DNA from 2 places in the Nonomuraea sp. NPDC048826 genome. Region 2 is predicted to be linked to the other one. Evidence: predicted binding sites of a transcription regulator. Region 2 holds the regulator's gene; the other holds the start of a gene.
The links. The regulator LexA, encoded in region 2, represses DNA repair genes until DNA is damaged. The targets are predictions, from matches to a motif close to TCGAACANNTGTTCGA.
Positions count from the first base shown of each region.

Region 1: the regulator LexA is predicted to act here: its motif matches at 7,930-7,945, upstream of ACGFI7_RS09905 (alpha-ketoglutarate-dependent dioxygenase AlkB).

Region 1 is NZ_JBICUQ010000002.1:926,325-937,565, reverse strand. It holds gene ACGFI7_RS09960 (DEAD/DEAH box helicase) at 1-310, shown strand, start outside; gene ACGFI7_RS09955 (hypothetical protein) at 390-932, shown strand; gene ACGFI7_RS09950 (GNAT family N-acetyltransferase) at 941-1,396, opposite strand; gene ACGFI7_RS09945 (hypothetical protein) at 1,682-2,245, opposite strand; gene dusB (tRNA dihydrouridine synthase DusB) at 2,270-3,379, opposite strand; gene ACGFI7_RS09935 (RNA-guided endonuclease InsQ/TnpB family protein) at 3,447-4,646, opposite strand; gene ACGFI7_RS09930 (ACT domain-containing protein) at 5,115-5,750, shown strand; tRNA gene ACGFI7_RS09925 (tRNA-Gly) at 5,790-5,861, shown strand; tRNA gene ACGFI7_RS09920 (tRNA-Cys) at 5,877-5,950, shown strand; tRNA gene ACGFI7_RS09915 (tRNA-Val) at 5,952-6,026, shown strand; gene ACGFI7_RS09910 (WD40/YVTN/BNR-like repeat-containing protein) at 6,179-7,240, shown strand; gene ACGFI7_RS09905 (alpha-ketoglutarate-dependent dioxygenase AlkB) at 7,278-7,907, opposite strand; gene ACGFI7_RS09900 (MFS transporter) at 8,092-9,312, shown strand; gene ACGFI7_RS09895 (CGNR zinc finger domain-containing protein) at 9,288-9,821, opposite strand; gene ACGFI7_RS09890 (hypothetical protein) at 9,840-10,796, opposite strand; gene ACGFI7_RS09885 (hypothetical protein) at 10,798-11,241, opposite strand, start outside.
Region 2 is NZ_JBICUQ010000002.1:154,828-166,068, reverse strand. It holds gene ACGFI7_RS06480 (adenosylcobalamin-dependent ribonucleoside-diphosphate reductase) at 1-1,418, opposite strand, end outside; gene nrdR (transcriptional regulator NrdR) at 1,415-1,870, opposite strand; gene ACGFI7_RS06470 (LysM peptidoglycan-binding domain-containing protein) at 2,198-2,521, opposite strand; gene lexA (transcriptional repressor LexA) at 4,508-5,215, shown strand; gene ACGFI7_RS06460 (TSUP family transporter) at 6,284-7,000, opposite strand; gene ACGFI7_RS06455 (MFS transporter) at 6,997-8,367, opposite strand; gene ACGFI7_RS06450 (SDR family NAD(P)-dependent oxidoreductase) at 8,364-9,227, opposite strand; gene ACGFI7_RS06445 (flavin-containing monooxygenase) at 9,224-10,582, opposite strand; gene ACGFI7_RS06440 (helix-turn-helix domain-containing protein) at 10,866-11,241, shown strand, end outside.

The DNA.
Region 1 (11,241 bases), 770 kb from region 2:
CATGTTCCGGCTCGTCGAGCTGTGCGCGCTGGAGAAGGAGGAGGAGCTGGAGGAGCTGGCTCCCGACGTCGACTGGAGCGCGGCGCTCGACGCCTACTACGACGAGCACGAGGAGATCCTGACCGACGCCGACGCCCGGGGTCCGGCGCTGCTGCGCATCGAGGAGGAGACCGGCGTGTGGAAGGTCCGCCAGACGATCAAGGATCCGGCGGGCGACGGCGACTGGGGCATCGACGCCCAGATCGACCTGACGGCGTCCGACGAGGAGGGCCGCGCCGTCGTCCACGTGCAGGGACTCAACCGGCTGTAGAGGGTGTGCGCCGCGCCACGGGTCCTCCTGTGGACATACCGGGCCGAAGGCTCCTCAATGGAGGGCGAGAGGGGGCCGGATGGGACGCGTTCAGGAGGACGTGGCGTGGTCGTGGCAGGATCCCGCGGCGCTGGAGGCCAACGCCGCGGGTGAGGTGACGCCGGCGCAGCGGGCGCTGATCATCGGCCCCCGGGTGCGGCCGCCCTACGTGGCGTGGATCTTCCTGGTCTTCCTGGTCGCGACGGAGGGCTTCTTCGGCTGGCTGGGAGCGCGGGATGACTTCCTGGGCGACGGGCGGGGGCTTCTCGGGGCGCTCGCGGCGATGGGCCTGATCATGATCGTCTGGGGCTGGCAGGCCGTGGCGGTCGTGCTGATCCACGGGGTGCCGCGCTGGCGCGAGCGACGGCGCCGCCGCCGGATGATCACCGCACTCGGCACCGGGAGGGTGGCGCACGGCGTGGGCCGCGTGCGCGACGGGGCCGCCCAGGTGGGGCAGGACGTGATCCCGGCGCCGCCGGGCGCCCCCGCGCTGCCGCCCGGCGACTACCGGTTCTTCTGGCTGGAGTCGCCCGCGGCCGGGCGGGGGCCGCTGCTCTCGGCCCGGCCGCTGAACGAGGACTAGGACGAGGACTAGACCGCGCGGGTCATGAACACGCTGTTCGGGTCGGGCCGGTAGTCGGCGAACGGCTCGCAGTAGGCGAACCCGAACTTCTCGTAGAGCTTTCTGGCGGGCAGGTAGAACTCGCCCGAGCCGGTCTCCAGGCTGATCCGGCGCACCCCCATCCGACCGGCCTCGGCGAGGATGTGGTCCAGCAGGAAGGACGCCACCCCGCCGCGCTTGCGGGCCGTGGAGGTGCGCATCGACTTGAGCTCGGCGTGCTCCGCGTCGAGCCGCTTGATCGCCCCGCAGCCGACCAGTGCGCCGTCGTCCCAGACCGACCAGAAGGTGATCTCGGGGCGGCGCAGGCCGTCGAGGTCGAGGGCGTGCTTGCTCTCGGGCGGCGTGGTCGACAGCATCTCCTGGACGTGTTCCTCCAGGAACTTGGCGATGTCCTCACCGGTGAGGTCGTCGACCACGATCTCCATTGCCTGCCCCTTCCGCTCGCCGATCGACCGTACATTTCCGTTGTTAAGGGAATATGTCCGGCGTGATTCAGCGGCTTTTCGGAAGAGTCCCATCTGCCGGGGTCCGGGCTGGCCCCCGCGATGAGCAGCCCCGGCACCCGACGGGGGAAAGAAAAAGCCGTGTGCCGGAATGGACTGGCAAGGGCATCCCGGCACACGTCTATTACGTTCATCATGGCGTCACGATGGTCGATGTCTCGTCATGACAATGTCCCAAGATCGTGACATTTGGGGATTCGACCCTGGTCAGCAGGCGGCGATCTTGCAGATCTTGCCCAGCATCTTCTTGCTGTCCTTGATCTGCATCTTGAAGTCCGCGTTCGCGGGCGGCCCCCACTCCCCCGCGACCGTGTAGATCACCAGCGCGTTGGCCCGCCGCGTCACGATGGCGCGCTCGCCGCCGATGGCCGGCTTCCTGCCCCGGTAGGCCTGGCCGATGACCGCCAGGGACTCGTCGCCGAGCTTCACGCGCTTGGCCGAGAACCGGTAGCCCTTGGTGCCGCACGCGCGGACCGCGGCCCGGACGTCGCGCATCGCCTTCTTGGCACCGGCCCTGGAGGTGTAGAGGATGACCTGCTCGGACTTGGAGTAGTCGGGCACCGCGGTGTAGATCAGGGTCTTCGCCGCCTTGCGGCCGGACCGGGCCAGCGTGGACCGGTCGCACGGGTTGACCACCAGCCTCGCGGAGGTCCTCCCGGTCACCTCCCAGCTGTGCTCGGGATTGTCATCCTTCTTGGCGGCGGCCTTCTCGTACAGCATGAACCCGTTGGGGATGGCCACCGCCGCGGCCAGTAAGAGCATCGGAATCATGGCCCACATCGTACGAGAGCCGCGCTAACCTCCCGAGACGTCCGACTCGGCGTCCTCCGGGACGACGGTGTCCCACGGGTCGTCCAGCCAGCCCTGCGGCAGGTGCACCTTCTCGCGCTCGCCGGACTTGCCGCGCGGCGTGTCGGTGTTGGCCGGCCACGGCTGCACCGGGTCAAGCTCCGCCAGCGCCTCCCGCAGCTCGTCGAGCGACCCGGCGGTCGTCACCCGGCGACGCGACTCCGCGCCCACCGCGAAGCCCTTGAGGTACCAGCCGATGTGCTTGCGAAAGTCGGCGATCGCGTACCGCTCGGTGTCGAACGTCTCGACCATCAGCCCGGCGTGCCTGGCCATCATCGCGGCCACCTCGCCGAGTGACGGCCGCAGCCGCTCGGAGCTGCCGGCGAACGCGTTCGCCAGGTCGCCGAACAGCCACGGCCGGCCCAGGCAGCCGCGGCCCACGACCACGCCGTCGCATCCGGTGCGCGCGACCATGCGCAGCGCGTCGTCGGCGCTCCAGATGTCGCCGTTGCCCAGCACCGGGATCTCCGGCACCGCCTCCTTGAGCCGGGCGATCGCGTCCCAGTCGGCGGTCCCGCCGTAGTGCTGGCGCGCGGTGCGCGCGTGCAGCGCCACCGCCGCCACGCCCTCCTCGGCCGCGATGCGGCCCGCGTCGAGGTAGGTGAGGTGGTCGTCGTCGATGCCCATCCGCATCTTCATGGTGACGGGCAGCGCGCCCGCGTTCGCCACCGCCTCACGCAGGATACGCCGCAGCAGGTTGCGTTTGTACGGGAGTGCGGAGCCGCCGCCACGCCTGGTGACCTTGGGCACGGGGCAGCCGAAGTTGAGGTCGACGTGGTCGGCCAGATCCTCCTCGGCGACCATCTTGACCGCCCGGCCCACGGTCTGCGGGTCGACCCCGTACAACTGCAGGCTCCTGGGGCGCTCCGACTCGGCGAAGCGGATCATCTTCATGGTCTTGACGTTCCGCTCCGCCAGGGCCCGCGAAGTGATCATCTCGCACACGAACAGCCCGTCGCCCTGCTCCCTGCAGAGCACCCGGAACGGCGCGTTCGTGATGCCCGCCATCGGCGCCAGCACCACCGGCGGCCACACCTCGATCGGCCCAATCTTCATCCGCTCAGTTTTGACGCGCTCTCCTGGCTGAAGCTGAAGCCCGGAGATTCTGGCCTGTGCCGCCCCTTCACGCGGCGGCACTGCTGTGGCTTCCTGCTTCTCGAGGCTGCGCCATCCCGAAGGATGGTCTGACCGGCCCTCCACAGGCGTTTGACCTGTCCGCCCGTCCGGCGGCCAGGATGTTGATCGCAGCATTGATGTCACGGTCGTGAACCACGCCACACACGCAGGTCCATTCGCGGACATGCAAAGGCATCGGCTCGGCTACGACTCCACAGGCCGAACACAGCTTGGAGGATGGAAACCATCGGCTGACCTTGGCGAATGTCCTGCCGTACAGCTTCGCTTTATACTCCAGCATGTTCACGAACGCCGACCACCCGGCATCGTGCACACTCTTGGCCAGCCTCGTGCGCGCCAGTGCGCCCACCGCCAGGTCCTCCACGAACACCGCTTGGTTGTCGCGGATGATCTGCGTGGAAAGCCGGTAGTGGAACTCACGGCGGGCGTCGGCGACCCGCGCGTGCGCGCGGGCGACCTTGTGTCGGGCCTTGCCGCGGTTCTTGCTGCCCTTCTCTTTCCGGGACAGGGCGCGTTGAGCTTTCTTCAGTCGTTTCTCCGCCCGGCGGAGAAAACGCGGAGAATCGATCTTCGTTCCGTCCGGCAGGACGGCGAAATGCCCGAGCCCGAGGTCGATCCCGGTCTCGGCTTCGACGGCGATCAGCGGTTGCGCGGTGACCTCGACCACGAAGCTCGCGAAATACCGACCCGCCGCGTCCTTGATGACCGTGACCGAGGACGGGCCGGCAGGCAGTGCCCGTGACCAGCGCACCGCGACCTCGCCGATCTTCGGCAGGACGAGTTTCCCGTTCTGGCTCACCTTGAACCGGGCATTCCTGGTGAACCGGATCGCCTGCCGGTTGTCCTTACGAGACCGCCACCGGGGCGGGGCGAGTTTCGGTCCCCTGCGCTTGCCCGACACCGATGCGAAGAAGTTGCGGAACGCCGTCGTGCAGTCGGCGAGCGCCTGCTGCAGCACCACGGCTGACACCTCGCCCAGCCACGCCCGATCGGGGTGTTTCTTCGCCTCGGTGATGACCTGGCGCGACAGCTCGGCGTCGCTCACGAACGGCAACCCGTTCTCATGGGCGTCGTTACGCATGCGCAGTGCATCGTTATACACCGTCCGGGCGCACCCGAACGCCCGGCCCAGCGCGATCCGCTGGGCGGGGGTCGGGTCGATCCGGTAGTTGTACCGCAACTGCACCTGATCATCATACAGTTAGGTTATGGCCGAGTACGGCTATATCAGAACAGGCAGGCACTGCGTTGGGTGCTTCCCGCTCATTTGGTCTTCGTGACGAAGTTCCGGCATCCGATCCAGCCGTGCGGGCACCTAGATGACGGGGACGCCCCTGACCGAGCTGGTCGGGCCCCAGGAGATGCTGGGGTGCCCACCAGGGCAGACCCGGCGAAATGGCTGGGCTGCCATCGGCTGGGAACGCCTCGGTGAACAGCTCGTCCGAGATTCTCTCCCTCGCCCACACGCACTGACTTTCACCATCAGTGTCGATTTGATATCTCATGAACACAATGGTCGTAGTGAGAGACCCCCAATCAACGGGGCCCTGAAGCCGGGACGGGAGTACTACCGACAGTTCTGGTAGCGCACGTCCGCCGTGAAGCGGTATTCGCCCGATACGCTGACCCCGACGTGCGGGGAAGAGGGGACCTGATGCTGCTACGCGTACGCGTCGCGCTGCCCGACCGGCCGGGCTCGCTGGCGCGGCTCACCCAGGCGCTCGGCGACGCCGGGGCCGACATCACCCAGATGATCGTCCTGGAGCGGGGCGACGGCCGGGCGGTCGACGACTTCACCGTGTTCTGCCCCGAGGGCACGACCTCCGAGACGCTGCGCGAACGCCTGCGGAGCGTGCCCGGCGTCGCCGTCGAGGGCGTCTGGCCCACCCGCGAGGCCGCCGGCACCTACCCCGAGCTGGAGATCCTCAAGTACGTCACGACGGCGGGCGACCGCGGCCTGACCACGCTGGTCGACTCGCTGCCGGTGCTGTTCAGCGCCGACTGGGCGGCGACCGCCGGCACCGGCGGCGTCGTCTACGCGAGCTGGCGCGCCCCGCAGGACGTGCCGCTGCCCGAGCCGGCCCCGGCCCGGCCCGCGGCCACCACGCTGGAGGGCGGCCTGCACGTCATCCACGCCCCGCTGCCGCCGCTCGCCCTCACGCTCCTGCTGGCCCGTTCCGACGGCCCCGCCTTCCATCGCATCGAGGTCCACCGCCTGACCCGCATCCTGGAGATCTTCCTCACCATGCCGGCCACCGAGCGGACCGTCGCCCGCCAGCTGCGCGGGTGAGGCGGGGCGGCGCGAAATTCGCTACAGTAGTCGGGCAACGCGGAAGTGGCTCAGGGGTAGAGCATCACCTTGCCAAGGTGAGGGTCGCGGGTTCGAATCCCGTCTTCCGCTCGGAGAGGTCGCCCCGGTGGAGTGGCCGAGAGGCGAGGCAGCGGCCTGCAAAGCCGTGCACGCGGGTTCAAATCCCGTCTCCACCTCCAAGGACGATTAGCTCAGCGGGAGAGCGCTTCCCTGACACGGAAGAGGTCACTGGTTCAATCCCAGTATCGTCCACCAGGCTCCACAGCCGGCCAGGTCTGTCCTGGTCGAGCGGAGACCGAGCCCCGGTCCGCGTGTCGCGCGGCCGGGGTTTCTTGTTGTTCCCTGGCGGGGCGCCGTTCTGACCTGGATTGTGGACGACTTTGATCGATTGAGTTAGGTTGCGCGGCATGAGGCTTCGTATCGCGTTAGGCGCCCTGACCGCGGCGGCCTGTGTGCTCGCCGTCACCCCCGTCCAGGCCCAGGCCGTCACCGGGCCGCGGTGGGAGCCGCAGGAGACCGGGGTGACCGCGCGGCTGCGCGGGCTGTCGCCGGTGAGCCGGCAGGTGGCGTGGGCGTCCGGGTCCGCGGGAACCGTGCTGCGGACCGTCGACGGCGGGCGGAGCTGGCAGAACGTCTCCCCGCCCGGCACCGAGGCGCTGCAGTTCAGGGACGTGGAGGCGTTCGACGCGCGCCGGGCCGTGGCGCTGTCCATCGGCGAGGGCACCGACTCGCGGGTCTACCGTACGGACGACGGCGGGCGGACGTGGGCCGAGACGTACCGGAACGACGAGCCGCGGGCCTTCTACGACTGCCTGGCCTTCTTCGACCGGCGGCACGGGCTGGCGATGAGCGACCCGGTCGACGGCAGATTCCGGATCCTGGCGACCGAGGACGGCGGGCGGAGCTGGCGCGTGCTGCCCTCCGACGGGATGCCCGAGGCGCTGCCGGGCGAGGCGGGGTTCGCGGCGAGCGGGCAGTGCCTGGTCACGGCCGGTTCGCGGGACGTGTGGCTGGCCGCCGGCGGGGCGGAGCGGGCGCGGGTGTTCCACTCGCGTGACCGCGGGCGCACCTGGACCGTGGCCGACACGACCATCCCGGCGGGCGACCCGGCCCGCGGGGTGTTCGCGCTGGCCTTCCGCGACCGGCTGCACGGGATCGCGGTGGGCGGCGACTTCCAGCCCGGCCTGCCGTCGCCGGACGCGGCCGCGGTGACCCGCGACGGCGGCGCCACCTGGCAGCGGTCCGCCGTGCCCCCGCCCGCGTACCGGTCGGGGGTGACGTGGTTGCCCTACCTGCCGTTCGCGGCGATCGCGGTGGGGCCGACCGGGAGCGACGTCACCTATGACGGCGGGCGGACCTGGCGGACGTTCGACACCGGGTCCTTCGACACGGTGGCGTGCACTGGGGACCTGTCGTGCTGGGCGGCGGGCGAGCAGGGCCGCGTCGCCCGGCTCACCCTGGGCCGGTGACCCGTCTGGCGTGACGCCTGCCGCGCGAGCGGCGGCCTCAGCGGACGCCGCGGGGGCGGAACTGGACGCTGATGCGCGGGCCCGCCGGGCGGGTGGTCTTGGGCACGGCGTGCTCCCAGGTGCGCTGGCAGCTGCCGCCCATCACGACGAGGTCGCCGTGGCCGAGGTCGTAGCGGAGCGATGGGCCGCCGCCGCGCGGGCGGAGCAGCAGCGGCCGGGCGTAGCCGACGGACAGGATGGCCACCATCGTGTCGTGGGTGCTGCCCCGGCCGATGGTGTCGCCGTGCCAGGCCACGCTGTCGCGGCCGTCGCGGTAGTAGCACAGCCCGGCGGTGGCGAACGGCTCGCCCAGCTCCTCGGCGTAGTGCTCGTCGAGTGCGCGCCTGGCCTCGGCGAGCACCGGGTGGGGCAGCGTCTCGCCCTCCTCGTAGAACTTCAGCAGCCGGGGCACGTCGACGACGCGGTCGTACATCTTGCGCCGCTCGGCCTTCCACGGCACCGACTCGGCCAGCCGCTCGAACAGCTCGTCGGCGCCCGACAGCCAGCCCGGCCGCACGTCGAGCCAGGCGCCCCGGTCGAGGACGGTGCGGCGGACCGCCGGGCCGAGCGGCCCGACGGCGAGCTCCTCGTCCATGCTGAGCAGAGATGCTTGGTAAACAGCCGCCATGAGGCCGAGTGTACGCGATCGTTCAAACAAGCTTTCGACTATGCGCCGCTTCGCGGTGGGCACCGGGTGGGAAGGAACGGGCAGCCCGCTGGATCGTCTACTTCCAGGCGCGCGGTTCGCGGTGATCACCAGCGCGGCCTGACCGGTCCGGGCCCGCGCCCGGCGGGGGTGTAACGTCTCCAGGGTGCTGACGCGTTACATGATCGGCGCTCTGGCCTCCCGCACCGGCGACGAGATGTCCGGGCCCGCGCTGCTGGTCGCCGGGCTGGCCGTGACCGGGTCGCCGGTGCTCGCGTCGGCGCTGCTGGCGGGGCTGACCGTGTCGGCGGCGGTCGGCGGGCCGCTGCTCGGCGTGCTGCTGGACCGGACGCGGCGGCCGGGCCGGGTGCTGGGCTGGTGCCTGGCCGGGTACGGCGCGGGCCTGCTCGTCGTGCTGGCCGGGCTCGGGCGGCTGCCGGACGCGGCGCTGATCGGGGTGGCCGTGCTGACCGGGCTGCTCGGTCCCTCGCTGAACGGCGGGTGGACCGCGCAACTCCCGCTGGTCGTGCCGGACGGCCGGCTGCCCCGGGCGAACGCGCTGGACGCGATGAGCTACAACGTGGCGGGGCTGGCCGGGCCCGCGCTGGCCGGGCTGATCGCCGCCGTCGTCAGCGGGCAGGCGGCGGTCGCGGCGAGCGTGGCGCTGCTGGTGGCCGCCCTGCCCGCGGCCTGGGTGCTGCCGCGCCGGCGGGAGAGACGCGAGCAGGCGGGCGCGGTGCGTGCCGAGATCGCCGCCGGTTTCCGTGCCATCGTCCGGAACCGGTCGCTGCGGCGGGCCACCGTGGCGTCCATGATCTCGATGGCCGGGGTGGCCATGCTGGTCGTCACCGCGCCGCTGCTGGGCCTGCGGCTCGCGGGCGACGCCGGGTACGGTGCGCTGCTGCTGGCGGTGACGGCCGGGGCCGCGCTGGCGGCCAACGCCGTGGTCGCGCGGGCCGGGACCCGGTGGCGCTGGGACACGGTGCTGGTCGTGTCCACCCTGCTGATCGGGGCGGGGACCGCGCTGGCGGCGCTGGCCGGGTCGTTCGCGGTGGCGGTGGCGGCCGCGGTCGTGGCGGGGGTGGGCGAGGGGCCGCAGCTCACGGCGCTGTTCGCGGTGCGCCATCGGGAGGCGCCGGAGCGGCTGCGCAGCCAGGTGTTCACGACCGGGGCGAGTTTGAAGATCACCTCGTTCGCGGCGGGCTCGGCCCTGGCGGGACCACTGGCGGCGCACTCCCCCGCGGTCGCGCTGCTGGCGGGCGCCGGGGTCCAGCTGCTGGCCGTCGCGGCGTACGGTCTGCTGTCGCTCCCCCGGCGGCCGGAGGAACGACATCAGGAAGGACCCGTGGTCGTCGAAGATGATCAGGCAGGACGGGTGGAGCGGTAGGCCGCCACCCGTTCGCGGGTCGCGCAGCGGGGGCTGCAGTAGCGGCGGGGGCTGCCGCCGCCCGCGTGCAGGAAGGGCCGGCGGCAGGTCGGCGACGCGCACAGGCCGCCGGGGATCCGCTGGTGGTCGGCCAGGAGCACGGCGAAGGCCATCGCCGACGACGCCTGGAACCAGTCGGCCCAGGGCGCGTCGTCATGGCCGTCGACGTGCAGGTGCCAGCCGGTCGTGCCGTCGTGGCTGGTGAGGCGGGGCGGCCCGGCGGCGCTCTCCAGGAGGTCGTTGAGCAGGGCCGCCGCCGAGGCCGCGTCGGGCGCGGCGAGGACCTCGACGAGCCGGCCGGCCGTCTCGCGCATCGCCCGCAGGTCGGACCCGGTGAGCTCGATCGGCCCCCGCTCCCCGTGGGCGCGCAGCACCCGGGCCGCCGACTCCGCCGTCGCTTCCTCGTACAGCAGGGCGACGCACAGGTCGACGGCCCTGGCCGCCATCGCCTTGGTCGAGTGAGCCTCCACGCCCCCGAGGGTAGAGGCTCAGCCGCCGCAGGCGGCGAACGACTGCGCGTCCTTCGGCAGCCGGTAGCGGTCCCTGACCTTGACCGTGCCGGTCTCGGAGTCGATCTCGACGACGGTCATCCGCTTGCCGTCGAGCAGGTGGAGCGTGATCTGCTGGTCGCCGGTCCAGTCGATGGCGCTCAGGTCGCCTTTCGGCAGCTTGACCGGGACCCGGCGGAGTACCTGGTCGCTCTCGACGTCGTACAGCAGGAGCTGGGACTTGCGCGGGATGAACCCGGCGACGGTGCGCCCGTCCGCGGCCAGGGCGAGCGGCATGCCGGCCACGACGAGCTGCGGCGGGGTGGCGCGGGAGAGCCGCTCGCCGGTGTCGGCGCGAACCACCAGATCGATCACGGACCCGCCGGCCTCGACGGTGCTGATGACCTCGCCGCCGTCGGCGCTGAAGTCCAGCATGGCCTCGCCGCGCGGGATCGTGCCGACGCGGCTGCCGTCGGAGGTGTCGAAGATCCGCACCTCCTTGTGAGCCTCGTAGCCGGTCTCGTAGCCGATCTTGATGGCGAGCCGGTCGCCGTTGTTGGACAGGACGAGCTCGACCACGTGCTGCGCTTCTTTGGGCGTGGCGTTGGCGGGCAGCAGCGTGACGCCGCCACCGAGCGTGCGGACCGCGATCCGGCGGGACTTCTTGACGAAGTAGGCCACCGTCGTGCCGTCGCCGCTGACCGCGACCGGCGCGGGCAGGTAGGGGTAGGTCGCGCCGTCGGGCATGAGGGAGACGGTCTGCGCGTCGGGCAGGGTGCGCTGCTCGCCACTGTGCATCGTCAGCCGCCACGGCCCGCAGGGCCCTCTTCCGGCGCTGCCGGCGCAGCTCTTGATGGAGGCGTAGCGGATGGCGTCGTGATGCGGCTCGGCCTGAGCCTGAGCCGGGGCCGCCAGGGGCATCGCCAGCAGGGCCGCGGCCACCAGGATGATCTTCATGTCACTCTCCCGCCACGTGGTACTGGTAGTGGTTCGCGCCGACCGCGTAGCGTGCGGTCCGCTTGACGGCGCCGGTCTCGGGGTCGGCGGTGAGCACCCGTATCACCGCCGGCTCGTCTTCGCCGCTCTCATTCAGGTGCATCGTGAGCTTGCCGTCCTCGCGCCATCGGGCAAAGTACGGACTGTCGCCGGGAGCGAGGTCAAGATCGACCCCCGCCGACAACTCTCCTGTCTCCAGGTCGTACAGGTGCAGCCTGGGAGGTTCGCCGCTCGCAGGGAGGCCCGAGACGACCGCCGCGACAGTCCGTCCGTCGGCGGCCAGCGCCGTGGCCCGCGCGTTGGCGACGACCTGCGGCGGCGTGCGCCTGGCCGAGGTGCCGTCGAGCCGGTACGCGATGAGCGCTCTGGTGCCGTCGGCGGTGTCGCGCTCGGCGAGCACCCGCCG
Region 2 (11,241 bases):
TGTCCCGGCTTGGCGAAGCTCATCTCGAGCTTGCCGGACTTGGTCTCGTCGACGAAGCCGATCTCGTCGGCGAAGCTGCGGCGGTCGCCGGCAGACTGGATGCGCAGGGTCCAGCAGCCCTTGCGGTCGTCACGAGCGTCCTTCTTGAAGCCGACGCGGGCGTAGATGCCGAAGCGCAGCAGCAGGCGCTGCATGCCGCGGATCAGCTCCTCGGAGATCATGTCGACCTCGACGACGGTGGAGTTCTCCCTCGCCGAGACGAAGCCCTCGGCCTGGAAGACACTGCGGAGATAGGCGGCCACCACCGGCAGTGGTGCGGTGAAGAGGCTGGTGGGGACGGACATGTCGACGCCGCGCCGGCGCAGGTCCCACTTGTCGACGAAGCCTTCCAGCGACTTGCCGTACAGGCGGGTGCGCCGGCAGTCGAGCGAGGTGTCCTGCGTCTCCACCGTGCGCTCCTTGCGGTGCACATCGGGGAACACGACGTCCAGGGCCCGGGTCACCCAGGCGAGCTCGGCGTCGTTGACGGTCATCGCCTCGATGGTGAGCGACTTGTTGGTGCCTTCGTACTGTCCGGCGAAGCCGTCGGACTGCAGCCAGCCTGCGAGAGCGGCCTCCGCCACCTCGGTGAAGTCGATCTCGCCTTCGCCGAACGCTTCACGCCGGTGCCACTCAAGCTGATCTCCGGGATTCAGCGTGGCGGCCTCCACGAAACGGCCGGTGCCGTCGCCGGTGGCCTTCCACACCAGGTGGTCGCCGGTGACGTCAAGCGTGTAACCCGCCTTGGTGTGCAGGCGCAGGACGTTCTTGACACCGTTGGCCTTGGTGGCGATGACGCGGGTGATGCCGTGGGCGTCGTAGACCTTGGCGCCGATCGCGTCGTCCTGGACGAGCTTGCCGATCGGGACGAGCCCCTCGGGTGTGCTCACCAGCGCGTGGTAAGGCTGGCAGGCGCTCACCTGCTGCGGCGACTGGGTGCCCACGTTGAACCAGACCGGGGAGTTGAACGAGAAGATCTGGTGGACCAGGGCGTGCTTCAGCTCGTGGTCGAAGATCTCGGCGTCCTCGTCGCTGGCGAAGTAGCCGTGCTCCAGGCCGGTCCGGGTGTAGACGCCGACGACCCGGTCGACGAGCTGCTTCAGGCTGTGCTCGCGCTGCGGGGTGCCGACCGCGCCGCGGAAGTACTTGGTGGTCACGATGTTGGTCGCGTTGATCGACCAGGACTCGGGGAACTCGACGCCGCGCTGCTCGAAGTTGACCGAGCCGTCGCGCCAGTTGGTCATGACGACGTCGCGGCGCTCCCACACGATCTCGTCGTACGGGTGCACGCCGGGCGTCGTGAAGATCCGCTTCATCTTCAGGCCCCTGCGGGGACGCTTGCCTCCGCGCGCCACTGATCCGCTGGACGTCTCCGTCATGACTCCCCCTTCTCCGCCTTCAACTGTTGGATCTCGGCCTCGAAGTCCGCCAGGCTCTCGAAGCCGCGATAGACCGATGCGAACCGCAGGTAGGCCACCTCGTCGAGCTCACGCAGCGGCCCGAGGATCGCCAGCCCCACTTCGTTGGAGGCGATCTCGGCCGCGCCCTTGCCCCTGATGGCTTCCTCCACCCTCTGCCCCAGCTGCGCCAGGGAGTCCTCGCTCACCGGCCTGCCCTGGCAGGCCCGTCGCACGCCCGCGACGACCTTGTCCCGCGAGAACGGCTCGGTGACGCCGCTGCGCTTGCTCACCATGAGGAGCACGGTCTCCTGTGTGGTGAACCGGCGCCCGCACTCGGGGCACGTGCGCCGGCGCCTGATCGCCGCGCCGTCCTCCGTGGAGCGGCTGTCGATGACCCGCGTGTCCGGGTGGCGACAGAACGGACAATGCACGCTTACGCCTCCTCGTTTCAGGGGTCACCACAGGCACGGATCCGCCCCTACGGACGCTCGCGCACGCCCCACGGCTGATCTGTGGTGCGGTCGCTGAAACACAAGGTGTGGTGAACTACATCGGTGTAACTACTAGATGTTGTGGTCCAACCGTAGAAGCGCGCGACCATGAACGCAAGTTGGCCGGGCCTGCTCGACCGAAGTCGCTGATCAGCCCACGGGTTCCCGCCGCCCTTCGGGCGTGTCGCCGGAACGCGTCACTTTTGTTGGTACGCGTCACGTACGTGACAATTGTTCACAGGAGGCTCGGGAGCATCGCACGACCACTCATTGTCCCTGGTGTAAAGGGGTGACCGCGCCGCCCGGGACGTGCAGACGGGTGCCGGACCGGATGAGCGAACCCGTCAGCCCGTTGAGCCGCCGGATCTCCTTCACGACGGCCGTCGGGTCCTCGCCAGGGTGCGCGACGGCTTCGGCGATGCTCCACAGCGTGTCGCCCTCCCGCACCTGCACCCACGGCAACCCGGCGGTGCTCGGCGGCCGCTCCGCCTGCGCGTAGCCGGCCGCCCTCGTGCCGAGCCAGAACCCGCCCAGCGACAGCAGCGCCACGGCGATCACCAGCACCGCCCGGCCCCGCCGCGTCAACCGCACCGGCGCGGTCTCCGCCGGGCCGGGCCTTCTCCGGGCGTGGATCCGCGCGGAACCGCCCGACTGCCTCGGCGCTCCGGACACGACGGCCAACCGCGCCCGCCTACCCCGAACTCCGGCACCGGACCGCCGCGCCCGCTTCCCCGACCCACCGGTGTCCTGCGACCGTCCCTGCGTCCGCCCCTGCGTCCGTCCCGCCCGGGTCCGTGCCTGCGCCCGTCCTGCCTGCGTCCGTCCTGCCTGCGTCACCCCAGCCTGGGTCATCTGCGCCTGCGCTGATTGCGCGCGTCCCTCCTGGGGCGACTCCGTCTGTGCGCGTCCTGCCTGCGTCAGCCCTGTGCGCGCCGGATCTGTCTGCGGCGGCCCCACCTGCGTGCGATCACCTTCACGCGTACGCCCGCGCCCCTTGGACGTCAACGACAACCCGTCCCGCCTCAGTCCCCGCACCCTGGCCAGGAAGGACGACGGGCTCCCGTCCTCACCGCTCGGTGCCGTGGCTTCCTGTCGCGCCGACGCCCCACCCAGGCCACCCTCGGCCCCAGCCTCCACGCGGAGTCCTTCGGCACCTGGGAATCCGACGCCGGCACGGGGCGCGTCTCCGCCACGCGGTCCCGCTCCCGTGCCGGGGCTGACACCACGCAGGGGGCCGTCGTCCGTCAGGCGTCTTCCGCGAGCGCCCGGCCCACGCCGTCGCTCGCTCGCCGTCTCACGCGATCCCGGACCCCGGCCGTCGCCCCCACCCTGGATGATCTGGCCGACGACAGGGCGGCCCTCTCCCGTACGGACAGGACCCCCGTCACTCCTCCCCCACCGGCCGGCCCCCTGAAGTGACCCGGCCTCCGTGGTGGGGCGCGCCGGAGGGACGAGGTAGAGGTGGGGGCGCTCGCCGGCAGCAGCTCGCCGCGCCCTCGGTCCGCCGACCTGCTCCCGCCCGACCCGCCGTTCCACGACTCGCCGTTCCGAAGCCCGGCCTCCCGACGCCCGACCTTGCGGAGTCTCCTGTTCCGCCACGCGTCGCTCCGAAGCCTGCCCTTCCGAACCCCACCTTTGGGGAGCCTGCCGCCCCGAGATGTGCCGCTCCGAGCTTTGGCCTCCCGACGCCCGACCTTGCGGAGTCTCCTGTTCCGCCACGCGTCGCTCCGAAGCCTGCCCTTCCGAACCCCACCTTTGGGGAGCCTGCTGCCCCGAGATGTGCCGCTCCGAGCTTTGGCCTCCCGACACCAGCCCGCGCGGAGTCTCCTGATCCGCCACGCGCCGCTCCGAAGCCTGCCCTTCCGAACCCCACCTTTGGGGAGCCTGCTGCCCCGAGACAAGCCGTCCCGAAGGCTGGCCGCCCGACGCCCGCCTTCGGGGAGCCTCTCGGCCCGAAGTCCGGCTTTCGGAAGCCGGCCCTCTCGGAGCGTCTTCTCCAGCGGAGGCGCCTTCAGGGACCGGGGCCAGGAAACTGCTCCCTGCCGAGTCCGGGGAAGGACGGCGGTCAGCGGGATCCGGGCGGGCGTTAGCCGCGCCAGTTCTCGAAGGGGAATGGCCTTGGACGGAGGTTGTGGGGAGAGGGCGACCCTCGGCGGAATTCGAACAAGAATCGTGTTGGGCGGAGTGTGGGAGAGGGTGGGCCTGGACGGCCTGGCGGGGCGGCTCGGGGTGGGGGTGTCCGGATGTGGACGCGTGGCCGGGCTCGCGGGTCGCCTCGGTGACGAGCGTGAGCCTCTGGTCGTCGTCGCCGGTCAGGCCTATGATCCTGGTCGTTCGCATGATTGACCTCCCGCCGCCACGGCCCCCCGAAACGGCCTATAAAGATCGGCAAATCGAACACGATGTCGATCGAACTCCCGTACGATGTTGTACACCACGCTGCCGACAATTTCGAGGAAGACTCGAACAATTGTTTGAAGATGATCTTCAACAGCGATACGGTCGCTGTGTGCGACATCAGGACCACGGACCGGGAGGGTCGCCGGTGAGGCGAGCCGCCGGGCGAGGAGGAGAGGCATGAGCGAGCGGGATGACGCCAACGGGGTCAGTGACCTCGCGGTGCGAAGGCGTGACTCGCTGGGGCTGACACCCCGGCAGCGCAAGATCCTCGAGGTGATCCGCGACTCCGTGCAACAGCGCGGCTATCCACCGTCGATGCGTGAGATCGGCGAGGCCGTCCAGCTGACCAGCACGTCCAGCGTGTCACACCAGTTGACGGCCCTGCAGCGCAAGGGCTATTTGAGGCGCGATCCGCATCGCCCGCGCGCGTTGGAGGTTCGCCTTCCGGGCGAGCCGGTCCTGTGGGTCGATCCCGACGGGGGTGACGAGGAGGCTCCGGTCAGCCGTCCCACCGCCGCCTACGTCCCGCTCGTCGGCCGCATCGCCGCCGGTGGTCCGATTCTCGCCGAGGAGAGCGTCGAGGACGTCTTCGCGCTTCCCAAGCAGTTGGTCGGCGAGGGCACGCTCTTCCTCCTGCAGGTCACCGGTGACTCGATGATCGACGCCGCCATCGCCGACGGTGACTGGGTCGTGGTCCGCCAGCAGCCGGTCGCCGAGAGCGGCGACATCGTGGCCGCGATGATCGAGGGCGAGGCGACGGTCAAGACCTTCAAGCGCAAGGACGGCCACGTCTGGCTGGTGCCGCACAACGACAACTACGAGCCCATCCCGGGCGACGAGGCCAGCGTCCTGGGAAAGGTCGTGGCGGTCCTGCGCCGTCTCTGACCTGCCGCCTGGTTCGGACGCCTCCGACCTCTCCGTCCTGGGCTCTGATCTCCTCGTATCGTCAGGGTCACTCCTGAGAGGCGGAGCCCTCAGATTTCGCCGCTTGTCTGGGGGTTACTCCGGACTTTGTCTGGTGTCGCTCTGGACAGCGGGGTCTCTGAGTCGCCGTTTTGTCAGGAGTCACTCCGGACAGGCGGGTCACTGACCTCGCCGTATGGAGTCGGCTCCGCGCGGTGCGGCCCAACCCGCCGCACCGCGCCCCTTCGGCGTCGGCCGACGTTCACCGTCCTCCTCAACACGTCGGCCCGCCATAGGGCGTCCTGTTTGTTGTCTTCGTCGGATCGGCAAGAGTTATTCCTCTCCTACGGTGGGCCCGTCGAGAGTCCTCATCTCCTCCGGTTGGCCTGACGAAAGTCTTTGCTTCTCCTCCGGTTGGCCTGACGAGAGTCGTTCTTCTCGTCCAGTCGGCTCATTGAGAGTCGTACTTCTCATCGCATCGGCCGCGCCGCAACAGTTGCGCCGCCGAAAGACGGTCGCCATGGTCCTCGTCGCACAGGCCCTCCCCGTCGGCTCGTCCCCCCGGCTTCTCCGCCACGCTGGCCGAGGTGCGCCCCGCCCGGCGGAGCCATGGCGATCGCCAGGTTCCGTCCCGGAGACGAACCCCGTCGAACGAGCAGCGTCATGGCCACCGCCGGGCCGAACACCAGGACGTTGGTGCGGTTCATCGGCACTGCCGGAGTGCCAGAATCCGGATCCAGGCTGAAATGCGCCACGGCGCCTCGTTTCCCGTCGGCCACCATCAGTCCGTGTTCGGTTGGCGGTCAGTGTCACTTCGTCGCCCATGACGCGGGAGATCGGTAACTCGCTGGTTGCCGCGAGACCGGGTGCCGCGACACCGGGGGCGACGCAACCGGGTGCCACGAGACCGGGTGCCACGCAACCGAGTGCCACGCAACCGAGTGCCACGCAACCGAGTGCCACGAGACCGGCTGCCGCGTCGCCGGGGTCATCCAGGAGCACTTCGTGCTCCCAGTTGCCCGGCGCAGCGGGTTGTCGCGTGCAGGAGCGTCAGAGTGCTCCGACGGTCAGGGCGATGCCGCCCAGCAGCGACGCGCCCAGTACGGCGCTCCGTAGCGCCGCGACCCGCAGCCGGGGCGCCAGCAGCATCCCGGAGGCCGTGCCGGCGGCCAGTGCCGCGAGCTCCGGCGCTCCTGGCAGCACGATGCCGAGCACCAGGGCCGTCGCGGTGTTGTGCAGAATGAAGAAGGCGTGCAAATTGCCCCGCGTGGTCGCCGGTTCCCAGCCCGCGTTGGCCGCGTACAGGCCGATCGGCGGGCCGCCGACCCCGCCGACCACGTTGAGCAGGGCGCTGGCGGCGCCGATGGCCACGGCTCCCTCGGGACGGCGCAGCCGTCTCCAGCGCACCCCGCCGGCCAGGACGCACACAGCGATGATCACGCCGGCGCCCGCGGCCAGCGCCAGCGAGCGGGTGTCCACCCCGCGCAGCGCCAGCGCGGCCAGTGGAGTGCACACCAGCGCGGGCACCAGCAGCCGAGCCACCTCGCCCGGCCGGGCGTGGCGGCCGTCGCGCAGCAGCGGCACGACAGAGGAGAGCACGGCGAGGACCACGGTCGCGGCCACCCCGTCGCGTGGGCCCAGGTAGAGCACCATCACCGGCGCCGCCAGCAGCGAGAAGCCCATGCCGGTGGCAGCCTGCGCGAGCGCACCGAGCAGCACACCGGCGAGCGCCAGCAGGTGCTCGGCGGTGAGGAGATCCGGAATCATGGGCCTGCCGGCCGGTCGAGGGCGTAACGGCGCTGGAACCACACGGCCGTCGCCATCAGCACGGCGGGCACCACGGTGAAGCCCGCGAGCAGCGCGGTCAGGGCGGAGTCCGGCTGCGCCACCCCGTGCCCATCGGCCGTGGACACGAACCCGCCGACGGCCAGGACGGCGGAGTACAGGTAGGGGCCGATGGCGGTGCCCGTCGCCTCGGTCGCGGTCCACACGCCGGTGTAGGCGCCCGCCCGGGCGGTGCCGCGTGCCTCGGCGGCGGCGACAGCGTCCGGGACCATCGAGAAGGCGAACAGCTGCAGCCCGGCGAAGGCGATGCCGAGCGCCACGACCACGGCGACGGTCGCCGCGACTCCGAGCAGCTCGCCCAGCAGCAGCACGAGCGATCCGATGATGAACACGCCCTGCGACAGCAGCAGCCCGCGCTGCTTGCCGATGCGCCGTGACACCCGCAGCCACATGGGCCCGGCGACCACGGCCGGGCCGAGGAAGGCCCCCATGAACACGGCGGTGAGCCCGCCGTCCGCGAAGACGTACGCGGTGTAGAAGGGCAAGGCGGCGAGGAAGAGGTGGGTGGTGGTGCCGGTGAACAGGTAGGACAGCACCAGTGCGCGGAAGTCGTGGTCGCGCCAGGCGATCCGGATGTCGCCGAGGGCGGTGTGGGCGCGCCCGTCGGGGAGGCGGAAGCCGCAGTTGTCGGCGAGCCGCCGGACGCCCGCCAGGGCGACGAAGCAAGACACGACCATGGCGGCGGCGAGCAGCAGAGCCATCCGCGAGTAGTCGCCGCGTTCGCCGGACGCCACCAGGGCTGGTGCCGCGACGCCGGCGCCGAGCAGCCCCAAGGTCAGGAAGAGCATCCGGAACATGAAGATGCGGGTGCGCTCGTGGTAGCCGACCCGCAGGTCTGACGGCGTCGTCAGGTACGGCACCTGGAAGCAGGCGAAGAGCAGGTTGCCGGCGATGAACCAGCCGCCGACCCACAGCGCGGCGGCCGGCCCGGACAGCCCGGCCGGGACCGAGAACATCGCGGCCATGGCCACACCCAGCAGCAGTCCCCAGCGGAGCAGGCCACCCCGGTGCCCGCTGCGGCGCGCCTGCCGGTCGGACAGCGTGCCGAGCACCGGATGCACGACCACGTCGACGATCTTCGGCAGGAGCAGGGTGAGGCCGGCCAGGAACGGCGAGACACCGAGCGTGTGGGTGAGGAAGTAGAGCAGGAGCAGTCCCGGGACGGTGACCCACACGCCCATCCCGATCGAGCCGGTCGAGTAGGTCGCGAGGTCGACGGCCCGCGCGCGAGGCGTCAGCGCCGACTCCGCGGTGCGTCGAGGAGCCGGCGTGCCCGGCGTCGTGCTCACGGCTTTCGCGCGTGGCGCGCGACGACGCCGGCGGCCAGCTCGGCCCCGTCGAACGCGCCGGAACGGACGCGGCCGGACAGGGTGCGGGCGATGATCCGGTCGGTGACCGAGGGCAGGTGCCGCGCCAGGAACAGCTCGACGGCGCCACGGCGGGTGGTCGCCAGGTCGCGCCGCGCGCGGCGGCCCAGCGCGGCGCGCAGCACCGCGTCGACCACGCCCTCCAGCGGCTCGTAACTGCTCATGCCCTCCAAAGACAGGCCCGCTTCGGCGGTCGAGTCGTGGATGGGGCTGCGTACCGCCGACGGGTAGACGCAGGTGACGGTGACGTGGGTGCCGATCTCCATCCGCAGCGCGTCGGCGTACGCGACGAGCGCTCGTTTGGAGGCGCCGTACGCGGCCGCCAGGGGGAGCTGCATGACGGCCATCCGCGAGGAGAGCATGACGACCCGGCCGCGGGACTGGACGAGGGCGTCCACGCAGGCGGCGGTGACGCGCCAGGCGCCGAGCAGGTTGATGTCGAGCTGGCGGCGCACCTCGGCGCCTGGCGGCAGCTCGGCCGGGGCCGGCCCGCCGATGCCGGCGTTGTTGATCAGCAGGTCGAGGCCGCCGAGTTTCGCGATGGCGGCGGCCACGGCGGCGGGCACGCCGGCGTCGTCGGTGATGTCGCAGGCCAGGACCTCGACCGGGTCGTCGGAGCGCGGGGCCAGGTCCAGGCCGATGACGTGCGCGCCGAGCCCGGCCAGGCGGGCACTGATCGCCCGGCCGAACGTGCCGGACGCGCCGGTGATGATGACGCGCAGGCCGCGAGCGTCACGGCGGCGGCCGGCCAGGGGGCCGGAGGAGGTTCGGGACGTGCTCATGCGGGGGTCTCCTCACGGCGGGCAGGGGTGAACGGCCGGGCTCCCCGCAGCAGCCGGGCGCGGCCGGCCTTCATCTCGCGGGGCAGGCCGGCGACATAGCGGTCGAAGTCGATCCGCATGATGGGACGCCGGTCGCCGCCCCACCGCTCGGTGGCGGCGCGCAGGGCGCGGGCGACGGCACGCCGCTGCTCCAGGGGGGTGGGCAGGGCGTAGCGGCCGGACAGGTGGGCGGCGACCAGCTTGGCCTGGGCCTCGACGACGGGCAGGGCGGCGCCTGTGGACTGCATGAGTCCCACGAAGGCCAGGCTCGGGTCCTGCAGGTGGAAGACCCGCTGGTACAGCGGCAGCCGCTCCGCGTCGTCGCCTATCCAATGGGAGGTCAGGAAGGGGATGGTCACGCGGTAGCCGGTGGCCCAGACGATCACGTCCACGCGGTCGGACGTGCCGCCGGTGAAGACGACGCGGTCGCCGTCGAGGCGGTCGATTCCGGGCCGTGCGGTCACCTCGCCGTGGGTGAGGCGGTGCAGGATGGTGTCGCTGATCGTGGGATGGTTCTGGAAGAGGCCGCCGGAGGGCGCCGGCAGTCCGTAGCTCTGCGGGGTGCCGACGGCCAGCCGGAGGAGGGTCTCGGCGATGCGCTGGCGCACCCGCCACGGCAGCGCCGACATGGCGGCGCCGGTGGCGTCCGCGGGCCGGCCGAACAGGTACTTCGGCACGATGTGCACGCCATGGCGGGCCGAGAGCAGGACCGGGCCGCGGGCGACGTTCGAGGCGTCGACGGCGATGTCCATGGCGGAGTTGCCCATGCCCACCACCAGCACCCGGCGGTCCCGGAAGATCTCGGGGGTGCGGTAGTCGTGGGCGTGCAGCTGGGTGCCGTCGAACGTGCCGGGGTAGCCGGGCTCGGGCATCCGGGGATCCCAGTTGTGACCGTTGGCGACCACGACCGCGTCGTAACGGCCGGACTCTCCGGACTCGGTCGTCACGACCCAAGGCAGTCCTGTCCCCTCGCGCTCCACGGACGTCACCGTGGTGCCGAAGCGCAGGTGCGGGGTCAGGCCGAAGGTCTTCGCGTAGTCGGCGAGGTAGCCGGCCACGTGGTCGGCCGACGGGTAGTCCGGCCACTCGGCGGGCATCGGGAAGTCGGCGAATTCGGTGCGGCCCTTGCTGGTGTTGAGGTGCAGGGAGGCATAGGCGGGTGACAGGCCGCTGCTGTTGTCGCGGGCCCACAGCCCGCCGGGCCGATCGCCCTTCTCGTACGTGACGACGTCGAGGCCGACGTCGAGCAGGGCCTTGGTGGTGGCGAGTCCGGCCGCTCCGGCGCCGATCACGGCGACCCGGCACGAGGAGGTCATGGGTGGGGTTCTCCTGGGAACTTGGCTACGTCAGAGGGCGGGGCGAGCGGCGGGCTACGACTCGCCGTGACGGTGGAACCGCCGCGTCATCGCGTGTCCGGTGCCGCCGGTCCGCGTCAGGCATGCAAGCGCCTGGTCGAGAACACGTGGTGCTGCCTTCGCGCGGCGGGTTGTTGTGGTGGTCTCCAAGGCTACGGCTTGATCGGAGCCCCGACCATGGGGCTCCTCACGGTCTTGCCGCCCCGAGTTGTGATACACCACAACTCCAGGGCAGGATCGCGGGGTGGACTCTCGCGACGACTGGACACCCGTGGTCGACCTCATCGAGCGGGTCGTCGGCGACGCCGAGCTGATGTCGTCGGTCGTGGCCGGCGTGCGCACGATGGTGCGAGAGGTCGCCGCCCTGCCGTCGGCCGACATCGCCGGGCACACCCGCGCGCTGCTCGTCGCAGCGACCCGGGCGCTGGCGGCCAGGCGCGGTCCGACGGAGGCGGAGCTGTCGTTCGTGGAGGAGCTCGCCGTGACGCGGGCCCGGCAGGGAGTGCCCGTCGAGGCGGTGCTGGGGGCCATCCACGTGGCCGAGCGGGCTATCTGGTCGCGGGCCCGGGAGGTGGCGGGCGCGGCCGGGGTCAGCGCCGAACGCCTGCTGGACGCGCGGG